Regions from separate parts of the Duffyella gerundensis genome, predicted to be linked through region 1. Evidence: predicted binding sites of a transcription regulator. Region 1 holds the regulator's gene; each other region holds the start of a gene.

The links. The regulator ArgR, encoded in region 1, controls arginine synthesis, uptake and breakdown. The targets are predictions, from matches to a motif close to ANTGAATAAAAATACANT.
Positions count from the first base shown of each region.
Region 2: a site for ArgR is predicted at 3,285-3,302, ahead of argF (ornithine carbamoyltransferase). Genes of this name have one in related genera too.
Region 3: a site for ArgR is predicted at 8,267-8,284, ahead of argA (amino-acid N-acetyltransferase). Genes of this name have one in related genera too.

Region 1 covers NZ_LN907827.1:481,212-492,106, reverse strand. The annotation lists gene sspA (stringent starvation protein SspA) at 1-275, opposite strand, end outside; gene rpsI (30S ribosomal protein S9) at 598-990, opposite strand; gene rplM (50S ribosomal protein L13) at 1,006-1,434, opposite strand; gene zapE (cell division protein ZapE) at 1,674-2,801, opposite strand; gene zapG (Z-ring associated protein ZapG) at 2,969-3,370, shown strand; gene degQ (serine endoprotease DegQ) at 3,484-4,851, shown strand; gene degS (outer membrane-stress sensor serine endopeptidase DegS) at 4,937-5,998, shown strand; gene mdh (malate dehydrogenase) at 6,053-6,988, opposite strand; gene argR (transcriptional regulator ArgR) at 7,392-7,862, shown strand; gene yhcN (peroxide/acid stress response protein YhcN) at 8,258-8,521, shown strand; gene yhcN (peroxide/acid stress response protein YhcN) at 8,619-8,882, shown strand; gene EM595_RS02205 (hypothetical protein) at 8,946-9,212, opposite strand; gene EM595_RS02200 (NAD-dependent succinate-semialdehyde dehydrogenase) at 9,261-10,712, opposite strand; gene aaeB (p-hydroxybenzoic acid efflux pump subunit AaeB) at 10,842-10,895, opposite strand, start outside.
Region 2 covers NZ_LN907827.1:633,012-643,906, forward strand. The annotation lists gene exbD (TonB system transport protein ExbD) at 1-81, shown strand, start outside; gene ridA (2-iminobutanoate/2-iminopropanoate deaminase) at 134-520, opposite strand; gene pyrI (aspartate carbamoyltransferase regulatory subunit) at 602-1,066, opposite strand; gene pyrB (aspartate carbamoyltransferase) at 1,079-2,014, opposite strand; gene argF (ornithine carbamoyltransferase) at 2,250-3,260, opposite strand; gene rraB (ribonuclease E inhibitor RraB) at 3,422-3,841, shown strand; gene miaE (tRNA isopentenyl-2-thiomethyl-A-37 hydroxylase MiaE) at 3,903-4,670, shown strand; gene EM595_RS21340 (FliH/SctL family protein) at 5,409-5,609, shown strand; gene EM595_RS02915 (GNAT family N-acetyltransferase) at 5,929-6,432, opposite strand; gene EM595_RS02920 (valine--tRNA ligase) at 6,512-9,367, opposite strand; gene EM595_RS02925 (DNA polymerase III subunit chi) at 9,373-9,831, opposite strand; gene pepA (leucyl aminopeptidase) at 9,927-10,895, opposite strand, start outside.
Region 3 covers NZ_LN907827.1:3,039,588-3,050,482, reverse strand. The annotation lists gene ptrA (pitrilysin) at 1-1,493, shown strand, start outside; gene recB (exodeoxyribonuclease V subunit beta) at 1,490-5,035, shown strand; gene recD (exodeoxyribonuclease V subunit alpha) at 5,032-6,858, shown strand; gene argA (amino-acid N-acetyltransferase) at 6,892-8,247, opposite strand; gene amiC (N-acetylmuramoyl-L-alanine amidase AmiC) at 8,468-9,706, shown strand; tRNA gene EM595_RS14065 (tRNA-Met) at 9,787-9,863, opposite strand; tRNA gene EM595_RS14060 (tRNA-Met) at 9,924-10,000, opposite strand; gene mltA (murein transglycosylase A) at 10,213-10,895, shown strand, end outside.

The sequences.
Region 1 (10,895 bases):
TAAACCGGCATCAACGGTGGATGCGGAAAACGCTCATCAAGGTATTCCATGATGATGCGTGATTCATACAGGGTCAGCTCACGATCTACCAGCGTTGGCACGGTGCGATACGGATTGAGGTCAATCAGATCCTGCGGCAGATTATCCGTTTCAACCTGCTCGATCTCTACGCTGACACCTTTCTCAGCCAGTACGATACGTACCTGATGGCTGAAAATGTCAGTCGGACCAGAAAACAGCGTCATTACCGAACGTTTGTTGGCAGCGACAGCCATGAAAACCTCCAAGTTTATCCAGAAAAGTACTGCGAGTAGCCAGCCATAAGGCAGGTAACCTGCTTGACATCACCGCACGCAGCCGGGTTGCTGCTGTCCCCTATCCTGACAGGACGTTTGTATTCAGCAGACGGGCTAAGCGGGCGCAAAGTGACAGAGAGTTTACCAGATTTTAAGTACGTTGTGGGCGCGGCACGCAATATTTGCGCGGCAGGCCACACACAGTGCCTTTAGATTCAGCAGGTTAGCGTTTTTGCTGCGTGCATAAAAAAACCCGCCGAAGCGGGTTTTTCGTAACAATCCTCTGCCGAAGCAGGAATTATTAACGCTTGGAGAACTGAGGACGACGACGTGCTTTACGCAGGCCGACTTTCTTACGTTCAACCTGACGAGCATCACGAGTAACGAAGCCTGCTTTACGCAGTTCGCCACGCAGAGATTCGTCATATTCCATCAGAGCACGAGTGATGCCGTGACGGATTGCGCCTGCCTGACCAGAAATACCACCACCTTTAACAGTGATGTACAGGTCAAATTTACCAACCATATCAACCAGTTCCAGCGGCTGACGTACTACCATGCGCGCAGTTTCGCGGCCGAAGTACTGTTCCAGTGTACGCTGGTTGATTACGATGTTACCACTGCCCGGCTTGATAAAGACGCGAGCGGCAGAGCTTTTGCGGCGACCAGTGCCGTAGTTTTGAGTTTCAGCCATTGCCTGTAATCCCGATTAAATGTCAAGAACTTGCGGTTGCTGTGCCGCATGGTTGTGCTCGTTGCCCGCGTAAACTTTCAGTTTACGGTACATAGCACGGCCCAGCGGGCCCTTTGGCAGCATGCCTTTAACCGCGATTTCAATCACACGCTCAGGACGGCGGGCAATCATCTCTTCGAAGGTCGCCTGCTTGATACCACCGATGTGGCCGGTGTGATGATAATAGATCTTATCGCTACGCTTGTTACCGGTTACGGCAACTTTCTCAGCGTTAAGAACGATAATGTAATCACCAGTATCGACGTGCGGAGTATATTCCGCTTTATGCTTGCCACGCAGACGGCTCGCCAGTTCAGTCGCCAAACGACCTAAAGTTTTGCCTGTTGCGTCAACAACATACCAGTCACGTTGGACGGTTTCTGGCTTAGCTGTAAAAGTTTTCATCTAAAAGCTTACCCAAATTAAGTTACACGTTGGTGAAATCCCAAACGCTTGAATAAACGGTTGAGGCTCACACGACCATCTTGACCAGCAAGCCCACCCCTTCGGATAGAGTTACCGGAGCACATCGAGTTTTGGGAAAAAAACTGATGTCGTAACGTGGGGTCGCAAGATTATAGGGAAGTCGGTGCTAAAGATCGAACCTTTTCTGCGTTTAATTTATACCTTTCTGCCGCGGCATTTCAGGGCAGATGCGGCAGGCGCAAATACTCTTCGCTTTGCATCTCCTGAAGACGCGATACGCAACGCTGATACTCAAATTTCAGCCGCGTACCCTGATAGATTTCAAACAGCGAGCTTTCCGCGGCGACGACCAGTTTTACGTGGCGTTCATAGAATTCATCCACCAGCGCCAGAAAGCGGCGCGCCTGATCTTCGGTTTTATAAATCATCACCGGCACATCAAACAGCAGCACGCTGTGAAAACGCCGCGACAGCTCAATGTAATCATGCTGGCTGCGCCCTTCCCCGCAAAGCGTGACAAAATCGATCGCCAGCACGCCCTCACGAACCCCTTTGGTCGGCATCGCGCGATGATTGATCTCCAGCACTGGCGCTTCTTCCCGTCCGCCGCCGGAAAGCGCTTTAAACATTCGATCCATCTCTTTTGCGCTCGCCTCGTTCAGTGGCGCATTCCATAAATGCGCCGAGGTCAGCGTACGCAGGCGATAATCGATGCCGGCATCAACGTTCATGATGTCGCAGTGCTGCTTGATCTGTTCAATGGCTGGCAGAAAACGCGCGCGCTGCAGGCCGTTGCGGTAGAGATCGTCTGGCGGAATGTTCGAGGTGGCAACCAGCGTGATGCCGCGTGCAAACAGCGCTTCCATGAGCGTTCCCAGCAGCATGGCATCGGTGATATCAGAGACAAAGAACTCATCAAAGCACAGCACGTCGGTTTCCGCCTTAAAGCGATCGGCGATGACATTTAGCGGATCGCTCTGGCCCTGCAGCTGCGTCAGTTCCTGATGCACGCGCAGCATAAAGCGATGGAAGTGCAAACGCAGCTTACGGTCGCCAGGAATTGACTGAAAAAAGAGATCCATAATCCAGGTTTTACCGCGACCCACGCCGCCCCACATATAGAGGCCACGCACGGGCGTTTGCGCCGCGCTTTTCTCTTTGCCAATCAACTTATTTAGCCGACCAAACAGCCCTTTTGCAGGCGCAGCATCGGCAGGTTTTAAAGCGACTAACGCCTGTTGAATCGCGTCCAGACGGCTAATCGCCTCACGTTGAACCTCATCAGGTTTGAATTCATTACTGGCCAACGCCTGTTCGTAAAGCGCTAAAGGTGACGGGCTATGCATGATGCTCTCTGCTTCCATGAAAAATGGGTCAACGCCAGGTTGATCGTCGAAAAAAAGGCCGTTCTACACTAAGCGATACCGCGGCAGGATTCCACATCGGTAAGATTACCGGTTATAGTGACACTGTGGTATGCCCTACGGACAACGAAGACAATATGGGAGTCATTATGACCTGGGAATATGGGCTGATTGGTTTAGTGATTGGCATTATTATCGGCGCGGTTGCTATGCGCTTCGGCAACAAGAAGCTGCGCGAGCAGCGTAGTTTGCAGTATGAGCTGGAAAAATCTAAATCGGAATTAGCAGATTACCGTGAAGAACTGACCAATCATTTCGCCCACAGCGCTGAGCTGCTGGATAATATGGCGCGTGATTATCGTCAGCTTTACCAGCACATGGCAAAAGGTTCGAACGATTTACTGCCTAATTTACCGGGTGAGAAAAATCCCTTTGCGTATCAACTGACCGAAGCGGAAGCGGATAACGATCAGGCGCCGGTGCAGATGCCGCGCGATTATTCTGAGAGCGCGTCAGGCTTGCTGCGCAGCGAACGTTCACCTCGCGATTAAGCAGATTTTCAGGGCGCCTTCAGCGCCCTTTTGCATACCGGATACCACAGTGTTTGCCAATGTAAGGCGAACCTTCGTTATATTCCACCTTACGCAGCGAGAGCGTTGTCACGATGAAAAAGAAATCACTTTTGTTTAGCGCATTAGCATTGAGCATCGGCATCAATCTCGGTGCGATGCCGTCAGCCATGGCGACATTACCGGCGCAGATTCAGGGTCAGGCGCTGCCGAGCCTGGCACCGATGCTGGAGAAAGTCCTGCCTGCGGTGGTCAGCGTGCATGTTGAAGGCACCGCCACGGAAGACCGCCAGGAGATTCCTGAACCGCTGAAGCGTTTCTTTGGCCAGCAGCCGGGCGATAATCAGCCGCAGCCTTTTGAAGGCTTAGGTTCCGGCGTGATCATTGATGCGGCTAAAGGTTATGTGTTGACCAATAATCACGTGGTCAACGGCGCAGACAAAATCAGCGTTCAGCTCAGCGACGGCAATGAATATGATGCCAAACTGATCGGTCATGATGAGCAGACCGATATCGCGCTGATCCAGATTCAGGGCGCTAAAAACCTGACGCAAATTAAAGTGGCTGATTCCGATGCGCTTAAAGTTGGCGACTTCGCCGTGGCTATCGGCAACCCGTTCGGCCTGGGCCAGACGGCAACCTCGGGCATTATCTCTGCGCTGGGCCGCAGCGGGTTGAACCTCGAAGGGCTGGAAAACTTTATCCAGACCGATGCGGCGATCAACCGGGGTAATTCCGGTGGCGCGCTCATCAATCTTAATGGCGAACTGATTGGTATTAACACCGCCATTCTCGCCTCCAGCGGCGGCAACATCGGCATTGGCTTCGCCATTCCGGGCAACATGGCGGTTGAACTGGCGAAGCAGCTGATTGAGTTTGGCGAGGTTAAACGCGGTCAGTTGGGCATCAAAGGCACCGAACTAACGCCAGACATCGCCAAAGCATTTAACGTCGATGCGCAGCGCGGAGCTTTTGTCTCAGAAGTGCTGCCGCAGTCAGCGGCGGCAAAGGCGGGCATCAAAGCAGGCGATATCATTACCTCGCTGGATGGCAAAAACATCACCAGCTTTGCTGAGCTACGCGTGAAGATTGGCACCACCGCGCCGGGCAAACAGGTAAAAGTCGGCCTGGTACGTGAAGGCAAGCCGCAGAGCGTCACGGTGACGCTGGAACAGAGCGCGCAATCTACCGCCAGCGCGCAGCTGATGTCGCCAGCGTTGCAGGGTGCAACCTTAAGCGATGGCCAGACCAAAACCGGTGACAAAGGTGTGAACGTTGATGCCGTCGACAAAGGCACGCCGGCTGAACAGATCGGTTTGCAGAAAGGTGACGTTATCGTCGGCGTTAATCGCAGCCGCGTGCAGAATCTGGCAGAGATGCGTAAATTCCTCGATGCCAAACCGGCGGTCATGGCGCTTCACGTCGTACGTGGCGAAGACACCATTTATTTACTGTTGCGATAAGTCTCAGGAAGCGGACACAACAAGGTGTGTGTCCGCTTAACTCATGTTATTCTGCCTTCCGTTCATTCCTGGCTTAAATTACACCATGTTTATCAAACTATTGCGCTCAGTGATCCTTGGCCTGATTGTCGCAGGCATTTTGCTGCTGGCTCTGCCTGCCCTGCGCCTCGGCGGCACCCTCGTGCCCGCGAGTGAAGATAGCGCTGACGAAACGCCGCTAAGCTTTAACCAGGGTGTACGCCGTGCCGTGCCAGCGGTGGTGAACGTCTACAACCGCAGTGCCGGCAATGGCGGCAGCGCACGCGCCACCACGGTGCTCGGCTCTGGCGTAATCATGAACGCCAAAGGCTATATCCTGACCAATAAACATGTCATCAATGATGCCGATCAGATCATCGTGGCCCTGCAGGATGGCCGCTTTTTTGAAGCGATGCTGGTGGGTTCTGACAGCCTGACCGATTTAGCCGTGCTGAAAGTGACCGCATCGACCCTGCCGGTCATCCCCATCAATACGCAGCGTGTCTCGCATGTTGGCGATATCGTGATGGCGATTGGTAACCCCTACAATCTGGGACAAACGGTGACGCAGGGGATTATCAGCGCTACCGGCCGCGTTGGACTCAGCCCATCCGGGCGCCAAAATTTCATCCAGACCGATGCTTCCATCAATCACGGCAACTCTGGCGGTGCACTGGTCAATTCACTGGGCGAAATGGTGGGCATTAATACGCTCTCTTTCGACAAGAGCAACGACGGTGAAACACCCGAAGGTATAGGCTTTGCCATTCCCACGCAGTTAGCCACCAAAATTATGGATAAGCTGATTCGCGACGGTCGGGTCATTCGCGGCTATATCGGCATTACCGGCCGTGAGGCGCCACAGCTGCACGGCCAGGGCAGTAATATCGATCGTATTCAGGGCATTATTGTCAGTGAGGTTGCGCCGAATGGCCCCGCCGCGAAAGCCGGCATTCAGGTCAACGATGTGCTGGTTAACGTTAACGGCAAACCGGCGATTTCTGCGCAGGAAACCATGGACCAGGTTGCCGAGATTCGCCCCGGTTCTGTGATCAACGTCGACGTGATCCGCAACGAACAAAAACTGACGCTGCCGGTGACTATCCTCGAATATCCCACGCAAAATTAGCCATCAGCCATAAAAAAAGGAGCCCTGCGGCTCCTTTTTATTTCGGGCTAGCGCTTACTTAACAAACTCTTCGCCCTGCTGAATATCTTTTTTCAGCGTATCCAGCATGCCATCCAGCGCCTGCTGTTCAGCACTGCTCAGCGTGCCAATGGGCTTGCGCTCAACGATACCATTTTTGCCCAGCAACAGCGGCTGTGAAAAGAAGCGCGCGTGTTCGCCATCGCCTTCGACATAGGCGTATTCCACCACGTTGCTTTCACCCTGCAGTGCACGTACCAGCGCGAGACCGAAACGTGCCGCGGCCTGGCCCATCGACAGCGTGGCCGATCCGCCACCCGCCTTGGCTTCCACCACTTCGGTACCGGCATTTTGAATGCGTTTGGTCAGTTCAGCCACTTCCTGCTCGCTGAAGCTGACGCCTTCTACCTGTGACAGCAGCGGCAGAATGGTTACACCAGAGTGACCGCCGATCACCGGCACGTTAACCTGCTCTGGCTGCTTGCCCTTCAGTTCGGCAACGAAGGTGTTGGCGCGAATAATATCCAGCGTGGTGATGCCAAACAGACGGTTTTTGTCATACACACCCGCTTTTTTCAGTACTTCAGCGGCGATCGCCACCGTAGTATTGACCGGGTTAGTGATGATGCCGATCAGCGCTTTCGGTGCCGTGGCCGCAACCTGCTCAATCAGGTTACGCACAATGCCAGCGTTGACGTTAAACAGATCGGAACGGTCCATGCCTGGCTTGCGTGCCACACCGGCGGAAATCAATACCACATCCGCACCTTGCAGCGCTGGCGTTGCATCTTCACCACTGAAACCGGTAATTTTTACCGCCGTTGGGATATGGCTCAAGTCAACCGCCACACCCGGTGTCACCGGCGCGATGTCATAGAGAGTGAGTTCTGAACCCGCGGGTAACTGGGTTTTAAGCAGGAGCGCGAGCGCCTGTCCAATGCCGCCTGCTGCGCCGAGAACTGCAACTTTCATCCTAAACTCCTTATAATGGTGAGGCGGAAAAGTGCGAAGAATCCCTTTTCACAGGACCCCCGTCAACCTGAACGCCAGTGGCGAGTGCGACAGGTAGCTTTTGTCTGTTGTCGCACTCATTCAGACAATCGGTATTTATCTGTCTTGATTGTGAGCCGGTGTGAATGCCATGCCGTCCCACTGAATGAACATCAGCAATTTTATAACAATTTGTTCACTTTTTCCTCTGACCCAGCGCACAGTTAACGCACTTGATTCATAAAACATTTTTGTTAAGATGCGCCGCCTGAATAATTTCCTCGTAATACCCAGCAGACTGTTTGCATAAAAATTCATTTATATGCATAATAATACAGTAACCACCCCGTGAACTGGCCCATTTCACTCTTAATTTCGGTAAAATATGCGTAATCCATCCAAGCAGGAAGATCTGGTCAAGGCCTTTAAAGCCTTATTAAAAGAAGAGAAATTTAGCTCTCAAGGCGAGATCGTATTAGCGCTGCAGGAAGAGGGCTTCGAAAATATCAATCAATCCAAAGTGTCGCGCATGCTGACCAAGTTCGGTGCCGTACGCACGCGCAATGCGAAAATGGAGATGGTTTACTGCCTGCCCGCTGAGCTGGGCGTGCCCACCACCACCAGTCCGCTGAAAAATCTGGTGCTGGATATCGACTACAACGATGCACTGGTCGTGATTCATACCAGTCCTGGTGCAGCGCAGCTGATTGCCCGCCTGCTGGACTCACTGGGTAAAGCGGAAGGCATTTTGGGCACCATCGCCGGAGATGACACCATCTTTATCACGCCAGCACGCAGCTTTACCGTGAAACAGCTGTATGACGCAATCCTGATGCTGTTTGAACAGGAACTGTAATTGCTCTGCCGACAGCCAGGCTGTCGGCGCCCTTTTCGCATCTGCCTCTTTCTTTACCTCCATTTCACCACTACCTCGCTAATACGCTGCTTCACGGGCTGAAAAGCAGTGTAATATTCCATGATCTGTCTCAACGCAGGTCGATATATGGCAGCAGAGAGCACAAATAGCGCATTCTCACTATCCTTATGATTTTTGAAGGATTGATGAGCAGCAGTGCGAAATATAAGCATTTTTTATAACCTGTAGTTATTAAAAAGCTACAACTGCCTAAAGTATCCCACCAAAATATTATTAGCCGAATAATGATTTCCTGCGTTATTAGATATACACTTATTTTCGTGATGAGAATCACAGTAAGCAATCTAATAAAAAACATTAACGAGGAATCTCACATGAACGTTAAAACCACTCTTGCTGCACTAAGCGTACTTTCTGCGCTCTCTTTCGGCGCCAGCGCAGCCGACTTGGTCACCAACGAGCAGGCACAAAACCTGCAGTCAGCGGGCACCGTGAGCGTTAGCGGTCTCGACAGTTCGCCAATGACTATTCGTCAGGCGCTGTCCGATAAAGCCGATGCGCAGGGCGCCAGCAAATATCGCATTATTGAGGCGTATAACAACGGCAACTACCACGCTACCGCTGAACTCTATAAGTAACAGCGCGCGGTAGTTTTTTGAACGACATCACTATCTCTGACGACCTGACCTACTCTGTTTAGCCTGCAGGTTGTTGACCCGAATGAGGAAAGACACCATGAAAATTAAAGCGACACTTGCAACGTTAAGTCTGTTATCCCTGCTTAGTTTTGGCGCTTCGGCGGCTCAGCTGGTGACCAGCCAGCAGGCAGCGGATCTGCAGCCAGCAGGAACGATCAGTATCAGCGGCATCGGTGGTGCGCCAACAGATTACCGTGCGGCCCTGTCACAAAAAGCTGATGAGCAAGGCGCCAGCGCCTATAAAGTGATTGAAGCACGCACCGGTGACAGCTACCACCTGACTGCTGAACTCTACAAATAAGTTTCCCCGTCACCTTGTGACGAAGATTTTGCCCCGCCATGCGGGGCATTTTTTTGCGTGGTGTTAACGAATGGAAAACAGCAGGCGGCCTTCCAGTTCCGCTTCGGCCTCTTCAAACAGCAGAATCAAAGCGCCATAGCGACGTTTCTGTCCGGCGCCAAGATGGATAAACTCAACTTCTATTGGCAGCGGCATGGCAGGCCCCATCACCGCATCCCATAGTTCATCGAGATCGTAAAATGTCTCTCCATGCGCAAAGCGTTCGCTAAACTGCCGCAAGAAATGGCTCTGGTCGACAATCTCGTTAAAATCAAATGTCGTTTTATTCATGATGGCCGCTCCCGCCATACAATCGGGCAGCTTGCGCTGCCCGGGATTTTAGAGTCCGCCGATGTGCAGCGCTTTGACCTGTAAATACTCTTCCAGCCCCAGCACCGATCCTTCACGACCCAGTCCCGACTCTTTAACGCCACCAAACGGCGCCAGCTCGGTAGAAACGGCACACTCGTTGATACCCACCATGCCACTTTCCAGCGCCGCAGCGACCCGGAACACGCGCTGCAGGTTCTGGGTGTAGAAGTAGGCGGCCAGGCCATATTCAGTGTCATTGGCGCGACGAATCACCTCTTCTTCGTCATCGAAGCGGAAACAGGCAGCCACTGGTCCGAAGGTCTCGTCGCGGGCCAGCTTCATATTTTCACTGGCGTCGGCAATCACCGTCGGCTGCCAGAAGTTGCCGCCCAGAGCATGCCGCGCGCCACCTGCCACAACGCGTCCGCCGTTAGCAACGGCGTCCTGCACATGTTCTTCAACTTTTTCCACCGCTGCCGCATTGATTAACGGCCCCACGACTACCCCTTCCTCCATGCCGTTGCCGACCTTGAGTGCCTTAACTTCATCAGCCAGTTGGGTCACAAAGCGATCGTAGATAGCGTTATGAATAAAGAAGCGGTTCACGCTAACGCACACCTGACCTGCATTGCGGAATTTATTGGCAATCGCGCCTTTTACTGCCGCATCGATATCAGCATCCTCAAACACGATGTAAGGCGCATTTCCACCCAGCTCCATTGAGACTTTCTTCATGGTTTCCGCCGCGTTGCGCACCAACAGCTTGCCAACGGCGGTAGAGCCGGTGAAAGAAATTTTGCGTACTACGCTGCTGGCCATGATTGCATCGCTGATGGCTTGCGTATCGCCCGCCACCGCATTCAGCACGCCGTCCGGTATGCCCGCCTGTTTTGCCAGCTCAAGCAACGCAAAGGCGGAAAGCGGCGTATTATTGGCTGGTTTGATCAGGCCGGTGCAGCCCGCGGCGAGCGCCGCACCCAGCTTGCGTGTCAGCATGGCCATCGGGAAATTCCAGGGGGTGATCGCGGCGACCACACCTACCGGTTCCCGCGTGGCCAGAATGCGCGATCCCGCTTTGGCCGGAGGAATAATCTCGCCGTTGGCACGCTTTGCCTCCTCTGCAAACCACTGAATAAAGCTGGCGGCATAGTCTACTTCCCCTTCTGCCTCTTTCACCGGCTTGCCCTGCTCGGCGGTCATCAGCTCTGCCAGCCAGCGCTTGTTCTCGATTATCAGCTCGTACCAGCGATACAGATATTCAGAACGCGCCTTGGCGGTTTGTGCACGCCAGCCGGGGAAGGCCTGCTCAGCGGCAGCAATCGCCTGCTCCGTTTCCTGTTTGCCCGCGTTGGCAACTCGGGCAATGACCTCGCCGGTGGCCGGGTTCAATACATCAAAGGTGCTGCTCAGGCTCTGCCAGCGGCCATTGCTAAGGTAGCCTGTCTGGAAAAGCGGGTGATCGTGCAGGGACTGTGACATTTCTCCTCCTGGCGGAATTTACCATCATGTTTTCATCATTATAGTGGTGAATCGTGACGGCCGCGGCGGTGAGGCTGGCAGTGCGGCAAGAAAGTGGACAAAAAAAAGCCGCCCGCAGGCGGCTGACGATCATATTTTTATCATGGTGCTTTGATAGCGCTGCAGGATATCTGCCAGCCGGTG
Region 2 (10,895 bases), 150 kb from region 1:
ATGGGCGTGATGGACGCCTTACGTCAGGCGGGCTATCTCAAGATTGGTCTGATGGGCATGGAAAGCGTCGCGAAAAAATAACCGATGCCCGTCCCGCTCAGCTGCGCAAGGCGGCGAGCGGGCGGGCGTTTATTTAACGACGTAACGCAATCGCTTCAATTTCAATTTTCACATCTTTTGGCAGCCGCGCCACTTCCACACAGGAACGGGCCGGAAAACTCGCCTGATGCTCGCTGAAAAACGCTTCATAGGTAGCGTTCACCGTAGCAAAATCGTTGAGATCCTTAACGAATACGGTGGTTTTCACGATGTCACCCACCTTCAGTCCGGCTGCTTCCACAATCGCCTGCACGTTCTCCAGCGACTGACGCGTTTGCGCAGCGATATCACTGGCCACGTTGCCGGTTTTTGGGTCGACCGGAATCTGGCCGGAGGTGATGATCATGCTGCCTAAATCCACGCCCTGTACATAAGGCCCGATGGCGGCTGGTGCGTTGTCGGTACTGATTTCACGAGACATATTTTCTCCTTGAAGACGTTGACGCAACGGCATCCGTTACGCGCTGACATAGCGGCACCATTATAAGTGCCGCCTCAGGGTTTACCAGTTTGCCAGCACCACATGATGGGCAAACTCTTTCTCGCAGTATTTGCACTTCAGCTGCACCGCATCCTGGCGTTTACGCACCGCAAAGCTCGAGCAGACTGGCTCGTTGCGGCTGATGCAGTTGCTGTTAGGGCAGGTCAGCACCCGCTCAATGCGATCCGGCAGCGTGGGCGAGATTTTGCCGACCACTTCATATTCGTCGATGCGGTTGACGGTGGCGTGCGGCGCGTAGACGGCCAGCTGGTTGATCTGATCGTCGGTGAGAAAGGTGTTTTCAATTTTGATCAGATCTTTGCGGCCCATCTCGCCGGAAGGCAGATTCAAGCCGATGGTGATGCGTTGGTCCGTTTCGGTCAGGCGAAACAGGCTCAGCAGCTTAAAGCCAATCTGTGCGGGAATGTGGTCAATCACCGTGCCGCGTTTAATCGCTTCAACCTGTAGTTTATTATCCTGTGTCATCGGGTTTTCTCCTTACAGATCCAGTTCGCTGTTCATCACCAGCGCCAGCAATGCCTGGCGTGCGTAGATACCGTTGCCCGCCTGCTGGAAATACCAGGCGTAAGGCGTCTTATCCACATCGGTGGTGATCTCATCAATGCGCGGCAGCGGATGCAGCACCTTCATATTGTCACCGGCGCCGGCCAGGTCGGCAGCGCGCAGGATGAACTGCGCTTTAACGTTGGCGTATTCCGAAGGGTCAAGACGCTCTTTTTGCACGCGGGTCATATAGAGAATGTCGAGCTGCGGGATCACCTCTTCAATGCTGTCGTGGCGGCTCCAGACAATGCCTTGTTCATCCAGCATATCGGTGATGTAACCCGGCATCGCCAGCGCATCCGGCGCGATAAAGTAGAAGCGATTGCCGTCGAATTTGGCCAGGGCCTGCGTCAGTGAATGCACGGTGCGGCCATATTTCAGATCGCCTACCATCGCCACGCTGAGGTTGCTGAGGCGGCTCTGCGTCTCCTGAATGGTGAACAGGTCGAGCAGCGTTTGCGTCGGATGCTGATTAGCCCCGTCACCGGCATTGAGGATCGGAATGCCGCCGGAGAACTCAGTGGCCAGACGGGCGGCGCCTTCCTGCGGATGACGCATCACGATGGCATCCACATAAGTGCTGATCACCGAAATGGTATCGGCAAGGGTTTCCCCTTTCTTGCCCAGCGACGTATTGCTGCCGTCGGCAAAGCCCACGACCGACGCGCCAAGGCGATGCATCGCCGTTTCAAACGACAGGCGCGTACGCGTCGACGCCTCAAAGAAGCAGCTGGCGATCACCTGATGCTTCAGCAGTTCAGGCTGTGGATGGGCTTTCAGCATGGCGGCGGTATGCAGCACCAGCTCAAGTTCCTGTCGGTTCAAATCGTTAATGGAAATGATGTGCTTGCGATATAGCGGATTGGCCATCTGTCATTCTCCTCTGCGCGTGCCGGATAATGGACAAAAAAAAGCCCCTGCAATGAGGGGCTTTCTTAAGATCGAAAATAGAATGGAAGGCGCGCCTGCAATCAGGCGTGATTGAGCGATGATAAAAGCGTGACGCTGAGTCATACATCCTCCCGGCAAAGTGTCGGGCATTATACGGAAACTGTGCCGGGCAGCAAGTGAAAAACGGCAGCGCGTAATCGTTTGCCCGCCTTGTTCAGGGCGCTTTGCTCAGGGTCGCTACCATGACCGCCTTAATGGTATGCAGACGGTTCTCAGCCTGATCAAAAACGATGCTGTGCGGCGATTCAAACACCTCGTTGGTCACTTCCATGCCGCCGTGCAGCCCATACTCTTCTGCCATCTGCTGGCCGAGCGTGGTTTGGTCATCATGAAAAGCGGGCAGGCAGTGCAGAAACTTTACCTCGGGATTGCCGGTCAGTTCCAGCATGGCGCGGTTGACCTGATAATCACGCAGTAGCGCGATGCGCTCGGCCCACACCGCCTTGGGTTCGCCCATGGAAACCCAGACGTCGGTATAGATAAAATCCGCGCCCTGTACGCCTTCAGCGATCGCTTCGGTCAGGGTGATTTTACCGCCGGTCTGCTGAGCCGCTTCGCGGCAGCTTTCCACCAGTGCCTCATCGGGCCAGCACGCTTTTGGTGCCACCAGCCGCAGATCGAGGCCAACCAGCGCCGCGGCTTCGAGCATGCTGTTGCCCATGTTATTGCGCGCATCGCCAACGTAGACAAAAGTCATCTCATTCAGCTTTTTCGTCGGCAGATGCTCCTGCATGGTCAGCAGATCGGCCAGCAATTGCGTAGGATGAAACTCATTGGTCAGCCCATTCCACACCGGCACACCGGCATGCTGTGCCAGCGTCTCGACAATCTGCTGGCCATGGCCGCGATACTGAATGCCGTCATAGATACGGCCTAACACGCGTGCGGTATCTTTGATCGACTCTTTATGGCCTATCTGGCTGCCGCTCGGACCCAAATAAGTGACATTGGCGCCCTGATCGTAAGCGGCAACTTCGAAAGAGCACCGGGTGCGGGTCGAGTCTTTTTCGAAGATGAGCGCAATGTTTTTTCCGGTCAGCCGCGGTGTTTCATTGCCCTTTTTTTTCGCGCTTTTTAATTCAGCCGCCAGCGTCAGCATGCTGTCTATTTCCGCCGGGGTGAAATCCAGTAAACGCAGGAAAGAACGGTGATAAAGCGAGGTCATGTGGTGCTCCATAAGGCGATGCAAAATGAATTAAAATTCAATTTAACCGTCTGAATATGCATTTTCAACCCTGAGGTAAAGAAACTTTCGCTTTTGTGTAGTGGCGCGTCGGCGTGTGTGGGAAAATAATCAAGACTCTGCCAATTAATGGGGAATAAATCATGGCATATGAAGAATTACTGGAAGAACAGCGCGAAGAGACGCGGCTGATCATTGAAGAGCTGCTGGACGATGGAAGCGATCCGGAAGCGCTCTACACCATTGAGCATCATCTCTCCTGCAACAACTTCGACTCGCTGGAAAAAGTGGCGGTAGACGCGTTCAAGCTGGGCTATGAAGTCAGCGAGCCGGAAGAGCTGGAGCTGGAAGATGGCAGCAAGGTGATGTGCGTGGATATTCTGAGTGAAGGTGCGCTGAATGCGGATCTGATCGACGTGCAGGTTGAGCAGCTGGTGAATCTGGCAGGCAAGTACAATGTCGATTACGACGGCTGGGGCACCTATTTTGAAGATCCTGACGCCGAAGATGAAGACGAAGAAGGCGACATGATCGACGATGACGATACCGGTATTCGTCACTGATTCTTCTGTATTAACCCGGCTTGCTGGCCGGGTTTCCTTTCGCTGATAACGCCAGAAAAACATGAACTACGCTGCACTGCTCGAACCCGTCCACCATTTTTTGACCTGCCGCACCTCTCAGGCGTGGATTGATGAGGCCCGCAAGCCGGAAAATCTGACGCTGCTGCTCACCGATCATATGGTATGCGAACTCAAGGCGGCGCAAACCGCGGCCTGGCTGATTCGTAAATACGTTGCCGACCAGCCCAGCGGCGATCTGATCCTCGCGTGGCTCAAGCCGTATGAAAACTTCATTTTTCGCGAACATCACGACACCGACTTTCTCAACGCCCATCGCGGCCTGACGCGCAGCATTATCGTGCGTAACGAACTGCCGTGGGCTGACGATCTGGTTGAAAAGATGGTGCTGCTGATCAAAGAGGAGCTGCACCATTTTTATCAGGTGTGGGAGATCATGCAGGCGCGCGGCATCGTCTATAAAAAAATCACCGCCAGCCGCTATGCCAAAGGGCTGCTGCGCGAAGTCACCACTCACGAACCGGATACGCTGGTGGATAAGCTGATCTGCGGCGCCTACATTGAAGCGCGCTCCTGCGAACGTTTTGCCAGCCTGGCGCCGTTTCTGGATGAGGAGCTGCAGAAGTTTTACCTGTCGCTGCTGCGCTCCGAGGCGCGTCACTATCAGGATTATCTTGCGCTGGCCGCGCAGATTTCACCGGTGGACATCGCGCCGCGAGTAAAAGCCATCGGCGAGGCAGAAGGGCGGCTGATCGCCGAGCCCGACAGCGAATTACGGTTTCATAGTGGGATGCCGGCGGGGCGAGAGTAGCCTTGGCAGGCGGCTGTTAAGGTCAAAATCTTTTAGGTCAACGTCAACGTCAAAAGCCGTTTCGTACAGGCTAAAGCCTGCCCGAGCAGGGCCGGCTTTAGCCCCGGCCCTGCACCCGCGCTATCCGGCAAACACAACCGCCCGCTGCGCGGGTGCCCTCAGCAAAAGCCTTTTCCTGACGGACCCGGCGCGATTCGCTCCTGCTCAGCGCGCCCTCTCGCCGCATCCCTGCGGCTCGTCCTGGAAAACGCTTTTCCCTCGGCGGCGGTGATGCCTCTAAAGGTCGAAACCCAGGTCAAGGTCAAAGGCGATTTCGTTCTGCCTGAAGGCAGCCCGAGCAGGGCCGGCAGTCGCCCCGGCCCTGCTCCCGCGCTATCCGGCAAACACAACCGCCCGCTGCGCGGGTGCCCTCAGCAAAAGCCTTTTCCTGACGGACCCGGCGCGATTCGCTCCTGCTCAACGCGCCTTCTCACCGCATCCCTGCGGCTCATTCTGGAAAACGCTTTCGCCTCGGCGTTTGTGATGCCTCCTCAAGGTCAAAACCCAAGTCAAAACCGAAAAGATAAAAGATGAAATCCTAAATAAAACTTCAAATTCTAAATAAAACCCAAAACCCAAAACCCAAAACCCAAAACCCAAAACCCAAAACCCAAAGCCTGAATTCCAACAAAGTGAAAATCGAAGTGCCTTTGCCTTTGCCTTTGCCTTTGCCTTTGCCTTAGATTTTTGGGTTTTGACGTGGGTTTTGACGTGGGTTTTGACGTGGGTTTTGACGTGGGTTTTGACGTGGGTTTTGACGTGGGTTTTGACGTGGGTTTTGACGTGGGTTTTGACGTGGGTTTTGACGTGGGTTTTGACGTGGGTTTTGACGTGGGTTTTGACTTGGGTTTTGACTTGGGTTTTGACCTTGAGGAGGCATCACCACCGCTGAGGAGATGAACATTTTAGGATGGCCCGCCATGGATGGCGGGACAAGGGAGCGCTGAGCAGGAGCGAATCGCGAACGGTCCGTGAAGAAATGTGAATCGACGAAGGTACCCGCCTGCGGCGGGCGGTTGTGTTTGCCGGATAGCCGGGGTGCAGGGGCGGGGCGCATGCCGCCCCTGCTCGGGCGGCCCGAAGGGCAGAACGAAATGGCCGTTGACCTGGCCCTTTAAGCGGACTGCCTTCAGGCAGAACGAAACGGCCGTTGACCTGGACGTTGACCTGGCCTTTAAGAAGCCCGCCTGCGCCAGGGCAAGCCAGGGCAAGCCACCCCTCACAATGCCTTCAGCATCCTCACTTCACAATCAACATGCCCGGTGCAGCCCAGCGGCTCCGTAATATGCTCAAAGCCCAGCTGCTCGTACAGGGCAATCGCGCGCGTCAGGCTGGCGGTGGTTTCGAGGTAACAGCGGCGGAAACCGCGGTCCCGGGCGAAATCCAGCGCCTGAAGGGCCAGACGGCGTGCGAGCCCAAGACCGCGCAGCTGCGGCAGGAAATACATCTTTTGCAGCTCGCAAATATCGGGTGCGCTGCACAGCAGGGGCGCTATGCCGCCGCCGCCGACAACCTCGCCATCCATCTCCACCACCCAATAGGCGCTGTGGGCTTCGCTGTAAAGCTCAAACAGCCGGTCAAGATTGGGATCGGCGACGGTGTAGCCTTTATCGGCGGTCAGGCCAAATTCAGCGGAAACGGTGCGAATCACCCGGGCAACAGAAGGATTGTCGCTGGCGACCATCGGGCGCAAATGCAGATTGAGAAGGGGTTCAGCTGTCATCGTGCAGGCTCACTGGCAGAAATAAAAAAGGCCGGGTCACATTGCCCGGCCAGTAAAAATTAACGCGTCATGCCGCAAATTACAATGCGGCAATCACCGCCTGCTGCTCGATCATTTTCGCTTTAGCCTGTTCGAACTCAGCCATGCGCTCACGCTCTTTAGCAACCACCGCTTCCGGGGCGCGTGACACAAATCCTTCGTTCGCCAGCTTGGCTTCGATTTTACCAATCTCTACCTCAAGCTTGCTGACCTCTTTCGCCAGGCGATCCAGCTCGGCGGCTTTATCCACCAGGCCGGCCATCGGAATCAGCAGCTCAGCGCCGTCGATGATTTTGGTCACCGACACCGGGCCTTTGTCATCCGCTGGCAGCAGCGTCAGGCTGTCGAGTCGCGCCAGCTTCTGCAGGAAACTGCGGTTCTCTTCCACGCGACGTTGCGCGTCAGCACTGGCACCGCGCAGCAGCACATCCAGCGGTTTACCCGGTGAAATGTTCATTTCTGCACGGATATTACGTACGGCAACGATCGCCTGCTTCAGCCATTCGGTATCGGCCAGCGCGGCGTTATCAACCTGATCGGCGTGATATTCCGGCATCGGCTGCAGCATGATGGTATCGGCGGTAATGCCTTTGAGCACCTTCACGCGCTGCCAGATGGTCTCGGTGATAAATGGAATGATGGGATGCGCGAGGCGCAGCAAGGCTTCCAGTACCGTTACCAGCGTATGACGCGTGCCGCGCAGTTCAGCGTCGCTGCCGCTGGTCATGACCGGTTTGGTCAGCTCCAGATACCAGTCGCAGAACTGGTTCCAGGTGAACTCATAAAGGATGTTCGCCGCGAGGTCGAAACGGTAGTTATCCAGTGATTCGCGATACGCTTTCACCGTATTGTTGAACTCAGCCAGAATCCAGCGATCGGCCAGCGACAGCACTTTTTCGCCGCCGTTCATGCCGCAATCCTGATCTTCCGTGTTCATCAGCACAAAACGGCTGGCGTTCCACAGCTTGTTACAGAAGTTGCGGTAGCCTTCAAGACGCTTCATATCCCAGTTGATATCGCGGCCGGTAGAAGCCAGCGCCGCCAGCGTGAAGCGCAGAGCGTCGGTGCCGGTTGGCTCAATGCCGTTCGGGAACTGTTTTTCGGTGCGCTTGCGAATTTTATCTGCCAGCTGCGGCTGCATCATGTTGCCGGTGCGTTTTTCCAGCAGCGCCTCCAGCGAAATGCCATCCACCATATCCAGCGGGTCAATCACGTTGCCCTTGGATTTGGACATCTTCTGGCCTTCTTCATCGCGAATCAAACCGGTCATGTAGACGGTTTTGAACGGCACCTGCGGTTTGCCGTCTTCATCTTTGATGAAATGCATGGTCAGCATGATCATGCGTGCAATCCAGAAGAAGATGATGTCGAAGCCGCTGACCAGCACGCTGGTCGGATGGAAGGTGCGCAGCGCCTCGGTGTTTTCTGGCCAGCCCAGCGTGGAGAAAGTCCACAGCCCGGAGGAGAACCAGGTATCCAGCACGTCATCATCCTGACGCAGCGCGATGTCGGCGCCGAGGTTGTTTTCCGCGCGCACTTCCGCTTCGTTACGACCCACAAACACGTTGCCCTGATCGTCATACCAGGCCGGAATGCGGTGGCCCCACCACAGCTGGCGGGAAATACACCAGTCCTGAATATCGCGCATCCAGGAGAAATACATGTTTTCGTACTGCTTCGGCACGAACTGGATGTCGCCGTTTTCCACCGCTTCCACCGCGACTTTCGCCAGCGGCGCAGTGCGCACATACCACTGATCGGTCAGCATCGGTTCAATCACTACGCCGCCGCGATCGCCATAAGGCACGGTTAAATCGTGTGGTTTGACTTCCTGCAGCAGGCCCAGCGCATCCACCGCCGCGACAATCGCTTTACGCGCGGCGAAACGCTCCATCTTCTGGAATTCCGCGGGCAGCGCGTCGGCGTAAACCGTGCTCTCTTCGCCATTGGTATCGCACACCTGCGCGCTTTCGCGGATATCACCGTCCAGCGTCAGAATGTTGATCATCGGCAGCTGATGGCGACGGCCTACTTCGTAGTCGTTGAAATCGTGCGCCGGGGTGATCTTCACGCAGCCGGTGCCTTTTTCCATGTCCGCATGCTCATCGCCCACGATCGGGATGCGGCGGTTGACCAGCGGCAGCATCACCGACTTACCGATCAGATCTTTATAACGCGGATCTTCCGGATTGACCGCCACGCCGGTATCGCCCAGCAGCGTTTCCGGACGAGTAGTCGCGACCACCAGATAATCTTTGCCGTCGGCGGTTTTCGCACCGTCAGCCAGCGGATAGCGGATATGCCACATTGAGCCTTTTGACTCGCGGTTTTCCACTTCGAGGTCAGAAATCGCCGTGCGCAGCTTGGGATCCCAGTTCACAAGGCGCTTGCCACGGTAAATCAGGTTCTCTTTATGCAAACGAACAAACACTTCGTTTACCGCGTGGGACAGCCCGTCGTCCATGGTGAAGCGCTCGCGCTCCCAGTCGACCGAGTTACCCAGACGGCGCATCTGACGGGTAATGGTGCCGCCCGATTCCGCCTTCCACTGCCAGATTTTTTCGATAAAGGCATCACGGCCGTAATCCTGGCGGGTTTTGCCCTCTTCGGCGGCGATTTTACGCTCCACCACCATTTGCGTGGCGATGCCCGCATGGTCGGTGCCCGCCTGCCACAGGGTATTTTTCCCCTGCATGCGCTGATAGCGGATCATCGTGTCCATGATGGTTTGCTGGAAGGCGTGACCCATGTGCAAGCTGCCGGTCACATTCGGCGGCGGGATCATGATGCAGAAGCTTTCCTGGCTGGTATCACCATTGGGTTTAAAGTAGCCCTGCTTTTCCCAGTGCTCGTAAAGCGGCTGTTCGATCTCTTGCGGGTTATATGTCTTTTCCATGTCTGCTATGTCGTTTGCGGCGGGGGTGGCGTCGCCGTATTCAAGTGGAAGCCCACGCTGCGATACGCTTTGTAGCGATCGCGCGCCAGCTGTTTTTGCGATTCTTCGTGAGGAACGAAGTCTATCACTTCATAGAAAGCTGTAGCAAAATCTGCGAAGGTCGGCAGCAGGCTGATCAGCAGGTCGCGCGGCGCGTTGCCGCGGCGCTGCGGCCAGGCCAGCTCAACCGGTGCGCCATATTTTGGCCCTTCGCCTGCCAGGTTATGCGGCACAAAGGCGGTGGAAGGGCGCTGCCAGAGCGCTTCATCCAGACGAATCGCCTGCGCTTCATCTGCACAGGCGATCAGCACACGTTTGCCCGCGCGCCATCGCGCTTCTGCCAGATCGCACACCAGCGTTTCGACGGCGTTCAGGCCATCGATTCCCGTTTCTGTGTCCAGAATGTAGAAGGTCGCGTTTTTCATTAACTACCCGGCTGGCTCATGTTTGACAGAACGGCAGTGCCCTCTGTCGGCAGGAGAAAAAAGTCAGGGCCACACGAGGTTGGCCCTGAGGGTCATTAATCGTCGCCGTTTAATCCGGCGCGGTTTAACAGGAATTGTGACAGCAAGGCGACCGGACGGCCAGTGGCGCCTTTCGCTTTGCCGGAACGCCAGGCGGTGCCAGCGATATCCAGGTGCGCCCAGTTATATTTGCGGGCAAAGCGCGCAAGGAAGCAGGCAGCGGTGATCGCGCCGCCGGGACGGCCGCCAATATTGGCCATGTCGGCAAAGTTTGATTCCAGCTGCTCCTGATACTCATCTGCCATCGGCAAACGCCAGGCGCGATCGCCCGCCTGCTCGGAGGCGCTGATCAGCTCGTGCGCCAGCGGATTGTGGTTGGAGAGCAGCCCGCTGACGTGATGACCCAGCGCAATCACGCAGGCGCCGGTCAGCGTGGCGATATCAATCACCACTTCAGGATCGAAGCGCTCAACGTAGGTCAGCGCATCGCACAACACCAGGCGGCCTTCGGCGTCGGTGTTTAACACCTCAACCGTTTGACCGGACATGGTGGTCAGCACGTCGCCCGGGCGCATTGAACGGCCATCCGGCATGTTTTCACAGCCGACCAGCACGCCAACTACGTTCAGCGGCAGTGCCAGTTCGGCCACCATGCGCATCACGCCATAAACCGATGCCGCGCCGCACATGTCGTACTTCATCTCATCCATGCTGTCGGCGGGCTTGATCGAGATGCCACCAGAGTCAAAGGTCAGGCCTTTACCGACCAGCACGATCGGTCTGGCGTCAGCATCCGGGCTGCCTTTGTATTCCATCACCGACATCAGCGATTCATTCTGTGAGCCTGCGCCCACCGCCAGGTAAGCGTGCATCCCCAGCTCTTTCATCTGCTGCTCGCCAATCACGCGCGTGGTGATGTTTTTGCTGTAGGCATCGGCCAGCTGGCGCGCCTGCGAAGCAAGATAAGCGGGATTACAGATATTTGGCGGCATATTACCAAGGTCTTTCGCCGCCTTCACGCCCGC
Region 3 (10,895 bases), 1.2 Mb from region 1:
ATAAAGTCGCCTATTTTGTCGATGCGCCTTATCAGGTTGATAAGATTAGCAGCGAAAAATTTGCGCAGTGGCAAAAGATGTCTGATGACATGCATCTGGCCATGCCCACGCTAAACCCCTATATTCCCGATGATTTCAGCCTGATTCCGCCGCTTGAGAAAGCCTATATTCATCCGCAGGAGCTGGTAAACCAGCCGGGCCTGCGCGTGTTCTATATGCCGAGCCGCTATTTTGCCAGTGAGCCAAAAGCCAATATCACCCTGGCATTACGTAATAAAGCGGCGATGCGCGATGCGCGCAGCCAGGTACTGTTTGGCCTAAACGATTACCTGGCTGGCCTGGCGCTGGATGAGCTTAACTCGCAGGCTAACGTCGCGGGGATCAGCTTTTCCAGCAGCGAAGATGACGGCATCATGTTTAACGCCAGCGGCTTTACACAGCATCTGCCAGCGCTGATGCAACAGATGTTGCATGGCTATATCAGCTATCAGCCCGATGAGGCGCAGTTTGCCCAAGCGAAGTCGTTTTACCTGCAGCAGCTTGATGCCGCCGATCGCGGCAAAGCCTTTGAGCAGGCGATTCAACCGGCACAAATGTTGTCGCGCCTGCCTTATACCCAGCGTAGCGAACGTCGCGAAGTGATAAAAACGCTGACGCTGGACGACCTGCAGCACTATCGCCAGCAGCTGATCCAGCAGGCGACGCCTGAAATGATGGTCATCGGTAATATGCGTGCCGACAGCGTGACCGCTCTTGCCACCGAACTGAAAAAACAGTTGGGCTGCCAGGGCGACGGCTGGTGGCACAGTGAGCACATCGCCTTCGATAAACCGATTAAAGCCAACCTGCAGCAGCCAGGCAGCAGCACTGATTCGGCGCTGGCCGCGCTCTATGCGCCACTGGGTTACAACGAGTATCAGGGCATCGCGCACAGTTCGATGATCAGCCAGATTATCCAGCCGTGGTTTTACAATCAGCTGCGCACTGAAGAACAGCTGGGTTATGCGGTGTTCGCGTTTCAGATGCCGATAGGCCGTCAGTGGGGTATTGGCTTCCTGTTACAAAGCAACGTTAAGCAGCCCGCTTATTTGTTACAGCGCTATCAGGCTTTTTATCCGCAGGCGGAAAAGCGTCTGCGTGACATGCAGCAGAAAGATTTTGCACAGTATCAGCTGGCGATGATCAACGATCTGCAGCAACGCCCGCAGACGCTGGACGAAGAGGCTGGACGTTACAGCAAAGATTTTGACCGGGAAAATTATCAGTTCGATACGCGTGAAAAAGCAGTAGAACAGATCAAACAGGTTACGCCCGCTTCACTGGCGGATTTCTTCCATCAGGCGGTTATCGCCCAAAATGGCCTGACCATGATGTCGCAGGTTTCAGGCAGCCATCAGGGCGCGGCAGATTACGCCATCTTGCCTGATTATCACACCTGGGCGGCGCTGTCTGACTTGCAGCAGTCGATGCCGGTTAAGAGTGCGCTGCAATGAGCGAACAGGTTGCCTGGCCGCTTAATCCGCTGACCTTGCCGCTGCGTGATGAACGATTAATTGAGGCATCCGCGGGAACTGGCAAAACCTTTACCATCGGGCTGCTCTATTTGCGGCTGCTGTTAGGGCATGGTGGCGAACACGGCTACTTCCGACCGTTATCGGTTGAGGAGATCCTGGTGGTGACCTTTACCGAGGCGGCCACCGCTGAGCTGCGCGGCCGTATTCGCGCCAATATTCACGAGCTGCGCATTGCCTGCGTTCGCGGCAGCAGCAGCAATCTTCAATTAGCCGCGCTGATGGCAGAAATCGCAGATCTCAGCGACGCGGCTAATTTGCTGCTGGCGGCAGAACGGCAAATGGATGAGGCCGCCATTTTCACCATCCACGGTTTCTGTCAGCGCATGCTCAACCTGAACGCCTTTGAATCCGGCATGCTGTTTGACCAGCAGCTGATTGAAGACGAGCAGCATCTGCTGCGCCAGGCCGCGGCAGATTTCTGGCGTCGCCACTGCTATCCGCTGTCGATGGACATTGCGCAGGTGATCGCCGAAGAGTGGACCGGCCCGGTGCAGCTGCTGACTACCCTGATGCCCTGGCTGCAGGGCGAGTCGCCGTCGCTCAAGCATCCGCCTGCGGAGGATGAAACCCTCGCCGTGCGACATGAAAAGCTGATTGCCCGTATCGTCGCTATCAAAGCGCAGTGGCGAGAAGCGGCCGATTCACTGCATGGATTGATTCACGAATCCGGCGTTGATAAACGCAGCTACAGCAGTAAAAACCTGCCGGTTTGGCTGGAAAAAATCGGCGAGTGGGCGCAACAGGAAACCAAAACGTATAGTGTGCCCAAAGAGCTGGAGCGATTTCAGCAAAGCACGCTGCATGAGAAAACCAAAAAGGGCGCGCCGCCGATACATGCGCTGTTTAGCGCCATTGAAGACTTTCTGGCTGAGCCGCTGTCGCTGCGCGATCTGATCATCGCCCGCGCGCTGCAGGAAATTCGCATCATGACGCGCAAAGAGAAAAAGCTGCGCGCGCTGCTGGGCTTTGACGATCTGCTCAGTCGGCTTGATGAGGCGCTGCAGCATGAAGATAACGCGTTACTGGCGCAGACCATTCGCAGCCGTTTTCCGGTTGCGCTGATCGATGAATTCCAGGATACCGATCCGCAACAGTACCGTATATTCCGTAAAATCTACGCGCAGCAACCTGAGCATGCGCTGCTGTTGATCGGCGATCCCAAACAGGCGATTTACGCGTTTCGCGGTGCCGATATCTTCACCTATATGCATGCACGCTCTGAAGTGAGCGCACACTACACCATGGATACTAACTGGCGCTCTTCTCCTGCGATGATTGCCAGCGTGAATCAGCTGTTTTCGCGGCTGGAAAACCCGTTTTTATTCGAGCAGATTCCCTTTCTGCCGGTTAACGCCGCGGCCAGAAACGCCGGGCTGCGCTTCGAGATCAACGGTCAGGCACAGCCCGCCTTACGGTTTCTGCTGCAGCCAGGCGAAGGCGTCGGCGTCAGCGACTATCAGCAATATATGGCGCTGCAGTGCGCCAGCGAGATTTGCAGCTGGTTGCAGGGCGGACAGCAGCGGAGTGCGATGATCGGCAAGCAAGGCGACCTGCGTCCGGTGCAGGCATCCGATATCGCTATTCTGGTACGCAGCCGCAGCGAAGCCACGGTCATGCGTGAAGCGCTCAATCATTACAATATTCCCTCGGTTTACCTTTCCAATCGCGACAGCGTCTACACCACTCCGGAGGCGCGCGAACTGCTCTGGCTGCTGCAGGCGGTGCTGATGCCAGAGCATGAGCGAACCTTACGCAGCGCGTTGGCAACCAGTATCTTAGGGCTGGATGCCGCCGCCATCGATCGGCTGAGCCGCGATGAGCAGGCATGGGATGCGCTGGTGGACGAGTTTGCCAACTGGCAGCGCCTCTGGCAGCAGCGCGGCCTGCTGCCTATGCTGCGCGATATGATGGTGAAACGTCAGCTGGCAGAAAATTTGCTGGCGTCGGAAAGCGGCGAGCGGCGTCTGACCGATCTGATGCACCTCGGCGAACTGCTGCAGGAAGCCTCAGCGCAGCTCGACAGCCCGCACGCTGTGTTGCGTTTTCTTGCGCAGCAGATTGAGCAGCCCAACAGCCAGGCCAGCAATCAGCAGCTGCGTCTGGAGAGCGATCGTCATCTGGTGCAGATCGTCACGGTACATAAATCCAAAGGGCTGGAATATCCGTTGGTCTGGCTGCCGTTTATCGCAAATTTTCGTGAAGCAAGCAGCGCCGCGGTCTATCACGATCGGCAAACTTTTCAGCCGCTGCTTGATCTGCGCGGTGGCGAAGAGAGCCAGCAACTGGCCGAGCAGGAGCGTCTGGCGGAAGATTTGCGCCTGCTTTATGTGGCGCTGACGCGTGCGGTCTGGCACTGCAGCGTCGGTATCGCGCCGCTGGTAAAAGGCAATCGTAAAAAAGAGGGTGCCAGCGATCTGCACAAAAGCGCGCTGGGTTATCTGGTGCAGCAGGGCGAGGCCGCCGATGCTGGTCAGTTAATGCATTATTTAACGCAGATGTGTAATGACAACGTGGCGCTGGTCAGCGAACCGGCACCGGAAGATCAAATATGGCGGCCTGAGCGTCCGGCCAGCAGCGCGCTGGGCAGCCTGCGTTTGAGCCGCACGCTAAATGATAACTGGCGCGTAACCAGTTATTCGGCGTTGCAGCAGCATGGGCCCACCGTGGCGCTGGATCTGATGCCGCGTTTCGATATCGACGCGGTGGGCGATGCATCGGCGGTGATCGAACCGGCGCTGACACCGCATCACTTTCCGCGCGGTGCCTCGCCGGGCACCTTTCTGCATGGCCTGTTTGAGCAGATAGACTTTACCCAGCCGGTTGCCGAAAGCTGGCTGGGCCAGCAGCTGGAAGAGCAGGGTTATCCGTTGAGCTGGCTGCCGGTGTTACAAAGCTGGACCGAGCGCGTGCTGGCAGCACCGTTAGGCGAAGAGGGTATTGAGTTACGCCAGCTGTCGGCTAAGCAGCGTCAGGTGGAACTGGAATTCTATCTGCCTATCTCGGCGATGCTTACCGCGGATCGTCTCGATCGCGTGATTCGTCACTACGATCCGCTGTCGGCGGCCGCACCCCCACTCGATTTCCGTCAGGTGCAGGGCATGTTGAAAGGCTTTATTGACCTGGTGTTTTGCTGGCAGGGGAAATATTACCTGCTCGATTACAAATCAAATTGGCTGGGTGAGCAGAGCGAAGCCTATACGCAAACCGCGATGGCACAGGCGATGATTTCTCATCGCTACGATTTGCAGTATCAGCTCTACAGCCTTGCGCTGCATCGATATCTGCGGCACCGTTTGCCCGATTATGACTATCAACGTCATTTTGGCGGGGTCTTCTATCTCTTTTTGCGCGGCATTGATGGTAGCGCATCGGATAACGGCATCTTTTATACCCGCCCTGACGCGCATTTGATTACATCGCTGGATCGGCTTTTTGCCGGTACCGACGTGGAGTTAGCATGAATAACCTGTTGATTGAAGCGCTGACCAAACGCCTGTTGCGGCCGCTTGATGTACAGTTCGCCCGTATGGTGGCTAACGAACAGCAGCCTGCTTTGATGCTGGCCGCTGCCTGGCTCAGTGCCGAAGCGGGCGCTGGCCATGTGTGTCTGCCGCTGGCGCATCTCACGGTCGATAACCTGTTTGCCGGACGACATCCTGAACTGGCGCGTGCCCTGTGGCAAAAAGCGGGCGCGCCGACGGCGTGGCGCGATCTGCTGGCGCAACATCCAGCGGTCAGCGATGGCTCATCACCGGCACCGCTGGTGCTCAGCGGCGAGCGTCTTTACCTGAATCGTATGTGGCGCAGTGAAGGTCATGTGGCGTCATTTATCGCCACACCGCCCGCTACAGAGGAAGCCGATCCCACACGCATGCGCCAGGTGCTGGATGCGCTGTTTGGCGAAGCGGAGCAGGACTGGCAGAAAATTGCCGCTGCGGTGGCGCTGACCCGAAAAACCGCGGTAATTTCCGGCGGGCCTGGCACCGGTAAGACCACCACCGTTGCCAGGCTGCTGGCGGCGATGATCCGTCTGGAAGGCGGCAAGTTACGCATTCAGCTTGCCGCACCGACCGGCAAAGCGGCGGCGCGGCTGACGGAATCGCTGGGTAAGGCACTACAGGGCTTGCCGGTCAGCGAAGAAGAGCGGCAGCGCTTTCCCGCCGAAGCGACCACGCTGCATCGCCTGTTGGGCGCACAGCCAGACAGCCAGCGCCTGCGCTATCATGCCGGCAACCCGTTGCACCTTGATGTGCTGGTGGTCGATGAAGCCTCAATGGTGGATTTGCCGATGATGGCTAACCTGATCGCCGCGCTGCCTACTCATGCGCGGGTGATTTTTCTTGGCGATCGCGATCAGCTGGCATCCGTAGAAGCGGGCGCAGTGCTGGGTGATATCTGCCGCTGCGCCGAAGCGGGTTACAGCGTGGAACGTGCGCGGCTGCTTAGTGCCCTGACCGGCTGCAAGGTTGAAGGCATTGACGACAATAGCGTGTCAGCGGTGCGCGACAGCATTTGTCTGCTGCGAAAAAGCTATCGTTTTGACGCGAAGTCAGGCATCGGTCAGCTGGCCAGCGCGGTCAATGCAGGCGATACCGTTGAAGCAGAGCAGGTATTTCAGCGCGGATTTACCGATCTTCAGCGTGTTGATCTGGCTGATGCCGACAGCTATCAGCAGATGCTGGATGAGGTGGTTACCGGCTATCACGATTATGTGCAGCTATTGCGGCAGAAGGCAGAGCCTGCAGCGGTGCTGGAGGCATTTGGTCGCTATCAGCTGCTGTGCGCGCTGCGTGAAGGGCCGTTTGGGGTCGCCGGGCTCAATGAGCGCATCGTACAAACGCTGATGCGTAAACGGCTACTGGATAAGCCGCTCAGCGCCGGCAAATGGTATGCGGGGCGTCCGGTCATGATCGCCCGCAACGATCGGGCGCTTGGCCTGTTCAACGGCGATATCGGCGTAGCCATGTATGACAGTGAAGGCGCGCTGAAGGTCTTCTTTCCGCTGCCGGATGGCTCGATCAAAGCCGTGCAGCCAAGCCGTTTGCCACCGCATGAAACGGCATGGGCGATGACCGTGCATAAATCGCAGGGATCGGAATTTGATCACACGGCACTGGTGCTGCCAAACCAGTTTCTGCCGGTGCTGACGCGGGAACTGGTCTATACCGCGATCACTCGCGCGCGTAAACAGCTGACATTATACAGCGATAAAACGGTGTTCAGCCGGGCGGTTCAGCTGCGTACGCAGCGGCGCAGTGGGCTGGTGGAGCGGCTGGCAGACTAATAAAAAAGGCACCTCACAGGGTGCCTTTTTTTATCATCTGGCGCTCGACTGGCGCAGGTCGGCCATCAACACCTTGGATCGGCGCTGATAGTTGTACATCTCTTTTTTGCTTTCTGGCAGTAGTTCAATATCGACCGGCGTAAAGCCGCGCTCCTGAAACCAGTGAATACTGCGCGTGGTCAGCACAAACAGTTTTTTCAAGCCCATCTGGCGCGCCTGCATCTCCACACGTTGCAGCAACATTTCGCCACGCGATGAGCTGCGGTAATCGGGATGCACCGCCACGCAGGCCATTTCACCAATCTGCTCCTCCGGGAAAGGATAGAGCGCAGCGCAGGCGATGGTTAAATTATCACGCTCAATAATGGTGAATTTATCAATCTCCATCTCCAGCTGTTCACGCGAGCGGCGCACCAGAATACCCTGCTGCTCCAGTGGACGAATCAGCTCAAGAATACCGCCAATATCGTTGATGGTGGCCCGGCGCACCTGCTCTGCCGATTCCATCACAATCTGCGTGCCGATACCGTCGCGTGAAAACAGCTCCTGCAGCAGCGCGCCATCTTCCTGATAGCTGATGAGATGACTGCGCCGCACGCCGCTGCGGCACGCACGCACCGCCCCGCGCAGAAAGCGCACCGTGGCCGAGAGATAGTCGTGGCGCGTTTCCAGCACGTCAATACGCTGCTGCGCATCGGCAGGAAAGAGCTCAGAGATAATTTCACCATCATCATTGGTGACGCCCTGTTCGGCGCAGAAGCCGATCATCTTCTCTGCCTTAAGTTTGATCGCCAGCTGTGTCGCCACTTCTTCTGAGGTCAGATTAAAACTTTCGCCGGTCACCGATACCGCAACCGGTCCCATCAATACGATAGCGCCGCTGTCCAGCTGGCGATGAATCGCCTCTTCATCGATGCGACGGATACGGCCACTGTGACAGTAATCCACGCCGTCATCCACGCCCAGCGGCTGAGCAATAATAAAGTTGCCGCTGACCACATTAATATGCGCGCCCTGCAGCGGCGTATTGTTCAGGCTCATTGAAAGGCGGGCGGTAATATCGAGCTGCAAACGCCCGGCGGCCTGCTTGACCAGCTCAAGCGATTGCGCATCGGTAACGCGCGTATGTTTGTGATATTGCGGCTCAAGCTGATGTGCCGCGAGATTAGCATCAATTTGCGGACGTGCACCATAAACCACCACCAGCCGGATACCCAGGCTATGCAGCAGGCCAATATCATTGACGATTCCGGAGAAGTTTTCGTGCTCGATCGCCTCGCCACCCAGCATGATGACAAAGGTTTTGCCCCGATGGGCATTGATATAGGGAACGGTATGGCGAAAACCCTGAACCAGTTCAGTACTACGTTCCTTCACGGCCAACCTCATTGCATTTTTATTCGTATTTTTTGTATTTTTATTCTTTTATGAGGGTTTTTGCAAGTGCCAATTCTGCTGGCGGCGCAACGGTTAACTCCGCTCCGCCGCGCTAACGACCTGCATTTTCTGGCAATTTTGGGATGACTTGAAAATTGAGATTCGTTAAAGTTCCGCTTTGATTTTTTTTCTGTTGGCTATTTTTTAGACGTACACAGCAGCATGGAGTGGCATGTCCGAATCAACCCCTGTTTTATCCCGACGACGATTACTGCAAGGCATTGGTGCCGCATGGATGTTAACCATCAGTCGTGATGGTCTGGCGGCCAGCAGCCATGTGGTGGCTATTCGCATCTGGCCTTCCTCAACTTATACGCGCGTTACGCTGGAATCGACGGTTCCGCTGAAATATAAGCAATTTTTCCTGAGTAATCCCGATCGGCTGGTGATCGACATTGAGCATGCGCAGCTGAACCACGTGCTGAAAGGCGTGAGCAAACTGGTGCGCAGCGACGATCCCTTTATTGAAGAGGCGCGAGTCGGGCAATTTAATCACAATACGGTGCGCATTGTGTTTCAGGTGAAGCGCAGCGTAGCGCCGAAGATCTTCACCCTGGCGCCAGTGGCCGGTATTCGCCATCGACTGGTGGTCGATCTCTATGCGCAAACTGAAGTGGCGCATGACGACCCCTTGCTCGCGTTGCTGAAAGATTATAACCAGGGCGATCTGGAGAAAACCCAGCCGGTCAGTGCGCCGCTGCCAGGCAAAGCGGGGCGCGACAGGCCGATTGTGATCATGATCGATCCGGGTCACGGCGGCGAAGATCCGGGCGCACACGGCAAATACAAAACGCGCGAAAAAGATATCGTGTTGAAAATCGGACGGCGGCTCAAGGCGCTGATCGACAAAGAGCCGAAGATGCGCGCTTACATGACGCGCAACGAAGATGTCTTCATTCCGCTAAAAGTCCGGGTGGCAAAGGCACGCAAACAGCGGGCCGATCTCTTTGTGTCGATCCATGCGGATGCGTTTACCAGCCGGGCGGCGCGCGGTTCGTCGGTGTTTGCCCTGTCGACCCGCGGTGCGACCTCAGCCGCAGCGCGTTTTCTGGCGCAGTCACAGAACGAGGCGGATTTGATTGGCGGCGTCAGCATGAGCGGCGATCGCTATCTCGATCACACCATGCTGGATATGGTGCAGCGGCAAACTATCACCGACAGCCTGAAGCTGGGTAAAGAGGTGTTGGCCAGAATGGGAAAAATTAATCATCTGCACAAGCGCACTGTTGATCAGGCGGGCTTTGCCGTGCTGAAAGCGCCGGACATTCCGTCGATTCTGGTGGAAACCGCATTTATCAGTAACGTTGCCGAAGAGCGGAAGTTGCGCACCACGCGTTATCAGCAGCAGGTGGCAGAGGCGATTCTGGCTGGCATCAAAGCCTGGGTGGCATCGGGCGCGGCGCATAAGTAGTGAGATGGGCAGGGAAGCCCTGAACGGCAGGTGGTATGACGAATTTCAGATACAAAAAAACACCCGATTGGGTGTTTAAATGGTTGCGGGAGCCGGATTTGAACCGACGACCTTCGGGTTATGAGCCCGACGAGCTACCAGGCTGCTCCATCCCGCGTCCGTGTCTGTTGCTTCCATCACAACAGCTTGTTTCTTTACTGCGCTCACTTTCGTGAGTTGGTTGCGGGAGCCGGATTTGAACCGACGACCTTCGGGTTATGAGCCCGACGAGCTACCAGGCTGCTCCATCCCGCGTCCGTGGAAGCGCACTATACTCTTTCGGCGTTATGACGCAACCCTTTTTTTGCATAAATTAACAAACGGGAACAGAGTGTTGGCTTTATCGACAATACGATTTTTTTCTGCGCAATTTCTCGTTGCGGCCCGGCGATGCGTTTAAATCCTCGCGGCTCTTTGCTATCTTCAGCCTGCATTTATCAGCCACCATCAGCAATAAAGAGAACGCAATGAAAGGACGTTGGGCAAAGCTTGCATTTACTGGCGCGCTGTTGGCGCTACTGGCGGGATGTTCGTCAAAACCGACCGATCGCGGTCAGCAATATAAAGACGGAAAACTGCATCAACCGCTGGCGCTGGTGAATCAGCCTAACGCCAAGGGACGACCGGTGAACGGCAAAGATTTTGGCGATCAGGTGGGGCAGATCAAATTCGCCTCCTCATCGCTCTATTCCCGACAGAGCAGCACCTACAGCGCAGTGGAAAGCTGGCTGATGGCGGGCGCCGATACGCGTCAGCTTCGCCAGTTCGGGCTGGATGCGTTCCAGATGGAAGGCGTCGACAATTACGGTAACGTGCAGTTCACCGGCTATTACACGCCGGTAGTGCAGGCGCGCTATACCCGTCAGGGTGAATTCCAGTATCCGATCTACCGCATGCCGCCGCGCAGTAAAGGAAGAAAACTGCCCAGCCGTGCGCAGATTTACAGCGGCGCCATCGATGAACGTTATATTGCGGGCTACAGCAACTCACTGATCGACAACTTCATGATGGATGTGCAGGGCAGTGGCTACGTCGATTATGGTGATGGTCGCCCGCTGACTTTCTTTGGCTACGCCGGGAAAAATGGCTGGGGTTATCACAGCATCGGTAAAGAGCTGATCGATCGCGGCGAAGTGAAGCGCGAAGATAT